Regions from separate parts of the Bacillus sp. z26 genome, predicted to be linked through region 1. Evidence: riboswitches for the same ligand, from Rfam matches in the RefSeq annotation. Region 1 holds a riboswitch; the other holds the start of a gene.

Region 1 (2,209 bases):
AGCGCCTTTATGGAATCCTGATGCCAGGGGATCGTTCTTTGGCCTGGGGCTTCATCATAAAAAGGAACATATGATTAGAGCAGTTCTTGAGGGAGTCATTTATAATCTCTACACTGTATTATTGGCTTTAGAGGAATTAATAGGAGTACCGAAAAAAATCAGAGCAACTGGAGGATTTGCCCGTTCAGCTTTGTGGAGACAAATGCTGGCGGATATTTTTAATCAGGAAGTGGATGTACCTGAAAGCATTGAAAGTTCATGCTTAGGGGCAGTTGTACTCGGCAGGTATGCACTCGGTGAAATTGATGATTTATCCATTGTATCTGAATATGTAGGAACTACATATGTTCACAGCCCAATCCAATCAAATGTAGAAAGATATGAGGAGTTAATCCCTATCTACATCAGCATATATCGAAAACTGGAGGAAGAATACAAAAGCATCGCAGAATATCAGAATAAATGGATTGAGCAGAAATAATGCGCTAAAGTATAGCCGTGTCGATTTTTGTTGACAACATTCTAATTTTCCCTGTATCCTTTAAACAGGAATAAATTTAATATAAATCCTCATCAGACCAAGATGAGGTAGAGGTCGCGGATTTTATTAGTAAACCAAAAAGAGAGCCGGAAAGCTTGTTGACTATGGTTGAAAGGGAAATTTGCCGAAGCGTTCTTTTTTTTCCGAAAAGAGCAGCTGGGACTGTATCCGAACAGGTGCAGGACTGTCATGGGAATATAGACATACCGCTCTGGGTATGAATACCATGGAGAACTATCCGTTTATTGTCTGGTGTGGCTATACATAAATGTTGCACACCTTCATGATAAGGTGTGTTTTTTATTTTGTTTACTTACACGGAAAGAGACACGGAAATGGATAATTCAAAGAGAGAGTATTATGACAGCTTTGGAAGGGGAATTATCGTGGACAACAAGAAGGAACTAGGTTTATGGGTTTTAACGGCATTTGTAGTTGGCAATATGGTGGGATCCGGTATCTTTATGCTGCCGAGAACATTAGCAGAAGTAGCGAGTCCTGCCGGAGTAATCATGGCATGGGGATTAACAGGTTTAGGTGTACTGACGATTGCCTTAGTATTTGGTAATCTAGCTATACGGAAACCACATTTAACAGGTGGTCCGCAAATCTATGCAAAGGAATTGTTTAAGGAAGATTCATTAGCTTCAAGATTATCAGGCTTTATGTCAACATGGGGTTATTGGATTGGTAATTTTGCTGGTAATATTGCGATTATTACTACGTTTGCTGGCTATTTATCCACCTTTTTCCCAAGCCTGACAAGTACAGCTGAACTGTTTACAATAGGGAGTTTTACTCTGAAAGTTGGTAATGCTCTAACATTCCTGGTATGTACCCTCATGCTTTGGGGCGTTCACTTCTTTATCATGCAGGGCATGGAGAGTGCAGGTAAGCTAAACTTTGTTGCGACTGCTGCCAAAGTGGTGGGCTTTGGATTATTCATTATCATAGGGCTGTTCGCATTTGAGCAGTCTAATATTCTACCTTTTGCAGAAACTCGTGTGATAGATGGGGAAAGTAGAGGGTTGCTTAGTCAGGTAAATTTTGCGGCTGTTTCTACTTTATGGGCATTTGTCGGTGTAGAATCCGCAGTTGTATTCGCATCAAGGGCTAAGAAAAAAGCGGATGTAAAGAGAGCGACTATATTAGGTCTATTGATTGCGTTGGCCATTTACATGGGAATTAGTACGCTTGTTATGGGATTATTAACACAGGATGCGCTTCTTCAGTCTGAAAAACCTTTAATTGATGCTATCGAAACGGTATTGGGACCGATTGGCGGAAAAGCTTTAGCTGTGATTGGGCTAATCAGTTTATTTGGTTCAACGATCGGTTGGATATTATTAAGTGCTGAAATACCGTATCAGGCAGCCAAACAAGGATTATTTATACCAAAATTCATGCAGATTAATAAGCATAATATCCCTGTTTTTTCTATGGTAGTTTCTAATGGATTAGGTCAATTATTTATCTTTTCAACCATTTCAAATTCAATTGCCCATGCATTTGACTTCATTATTTATATAGCGACGCTTTCTTATTTAGTCCCTTATTTAATCTCTTCCTCATTCCAGTTAAAATTAGTTTGGACAGGTGAGACGTATAAATCAGGAGAAATGCGATCCCGAATTTTTGACGGCACTATAGCTATATTGGCAACAGCTT
Region 2 (2,209 bases), 410 kb from region 1:
TTGTTAAAACGATTTTTCGTATAATTGAAGAAATTAATGCCTCGGGGACAACTATCCTACTTGTTGAACAAAATGCTAATTTAGCTTTATCGATTGCTAATCGTGCTTATGTGGTAGAGACCGGTAGAATTGTTCTCTCAGGATCTGCAGATGAGTTGACCTCAAGTGAAAAGGTTAAAATGGCTTATCTTGGCGGGCATTAAAGGATAAAAATCACTCCTTTGTAACTTCTGCTGAGGAGTGATTTTATGTAGGCCATAGTTCATATAAATGGTACATGGCTTGATATAAATTCAATATACATTTTAATTAATAAGATAACTGGTAAAACCTTTGCTCAATCTTCCAGATTCACTTTTTTAAGTAGAGTATTATAAAAATAATACGTGGAATTAACGGGAACATTAACCTATACTGCTTATTCTATAATCTCTTTCTCTTCCTCGATTGCTGAGATTCTATCTAGAGTATTTACGATAAGAATTGAAAAAGCTTATCGGTTTCTTAACAATAATTTTATTACTACAAGCTATTATACATAATCTGGGAATGTGTAAAATTTGAAAGACCTAATCTATATAATTAATCAAATAGCTGAAAAAAGCACATCTATTCCCCGTTGTGAATAATATTGGTATCTGTTATATTAGAATAATAATAATAGAATAGTACCTTATCATTTCGATGGGGTAGAGGTGCAGGTTTCAAGAGTAAGCTATGTGAGGATGACAACAGAGATCATAGCCCAAAGGGGAGACTGCCGAAGCAAGTTGATTAGTCAAAAATGAACTTGCTGGGGTTGTTTTGAATAAAAGCAACACTGTCATTGTAAGAGGTTCTTATAATGAGGAGCTACAGGTCGTGATGGAGAAAGATAAGCTGATACAGGGTTGCATTAGATATTTCTCTATTGCAGCCCTTCTTTATTCTCTTTTATGCTGGAAGAAAAGAGAGCAAAGGTACAGCCCACACGGTGAGTTCCCCTTAATTATGTGGAGGAGGAAAAAATGGAAACGACAGTTTATACAATCATTCCCCCATTATTGGCCATTTTGATGGTGGCCTTAACAAGAAAAGTTTTGCTATCCCTCGGAGTGGGAATTGTGGCATCGGCTTTCATGCTTGCTGATTTTAAAATGGGAGAAACATTTATTCTTATATGTGATGCCGTAAAAGGAATCTTTATTTCAGATGGGTCACTTAATGTATCCAATATATATATTATTTTATTCTTACTCATCCTTGGTATTATTACTGCGTTTATTTCAATCTCAGGTGGGAGCCACGCTTTTGGTGAATGGGCGATGAGACATGTAAAAACAAGAGTTGGTGCCCAATTAGTAGCGGCCTTGCTTGGAATACTCATTTTTATTGACGATTATTTTAATGCCTTGGCAGTTGGCCAAGTAGCACGTCCAATAACGGACAGACATAAGATACCGAGAGCAAAACTTGCCTATCTCATTGATTCCACCTCGGCACCAGTCTGTGTAATTATGCCGGTTTCGAGCTGGGGAGCTTATATTATTGCGTTGATTGGGGGTATTTTCGTTACTCATCAAGTGACAGAATACAGTTCCTTATCAGCATTTATTCAAATGATTCCAATGAACTTTTATGCGACTACAGCATTGGTTATGGTTTTTATTGTTATCTACCGAAATTGGAATGTCGGCCCAATGAAATTACACGAGGAAAGAGCAGAAGCGGAAGGCATTCTTTATAACCCAGCCAAGACAGTGCCGGGAGAATTAAAAGAAGATTTACCGAGAAGTACGACAGGTAGAGTCGGAGATTTAGTGATTCCCATTGTGACTCTTATTATTGGTACAGTAGCTGCCATGTTATGGACAGGTTATCAGGAAGTTGCCGGCCATGCGACTCTTTTGACTATTTTTGAAAATACTAATGTCACTAAATCATTAGTGTTGGGTGGTACAATCGGTATAATCGTAACCATTCTTATGTTTTTACGACAAGTCTTTATACTGCGCGGAGTCTCTATAAAAGTGTTTACCAAGGGACTTAAGCATGGAATTGGCGCTATGCTGCCAGCGGTATATATTTTATTATTTGCCTGGACCATCGTTGACTTGATAGGTAGGCTTGGAACAGGCCAGTATTTAGCAGGATTAGTACACTCCTTAAATTTAAATGTATCTTTCCTTCCATTGTTATTATTTTTACTAGCCGGATTGATGACATTTGC

What was found. A riboswitch is a leader RNA that binds a small molecule or an ion and turns the genes downstream of it on or off. The one in region 1 is predicted to bind lysine.
Region 2: it holds a riboswitch for lysine, as region 1 does, so the genes downstream of both, AC4G3K_RS10160 (Na+/H+ antiporter NhaC family protein) here and AC4G3K_RS08115 (amino acid permease) in region 1, are expected to answer to the same signal.

Annotation. Positions count from the first base shown of each region.
Region 1 covers NZ_JBZFQM010000002.1:600,922-603,130, reverse strand. The annotation lists gene gntK (gluconokinase) at 1-481, shown strand, start outside; lysine riboswitch at 582-786, shown strand; gene AC4G3K_RS08115 (amino acid permease) at 877-2,209, shown strand, end outside.
Region 2 covers NZ_JBZFQM010000002.1:1,014,024-1,016,232, reverse strand. The annotation lists gene AC4G3K_RS10165 (ABC transporter ATP-binding protein) at 1-203, shown strand, start outside; lysine riboswitch at 683-863, shown strand; gene AC4G3K_RS10160 (Na+/H+ antiporter NhaC family protein) at 1,008-2,209, shown strand, end outside.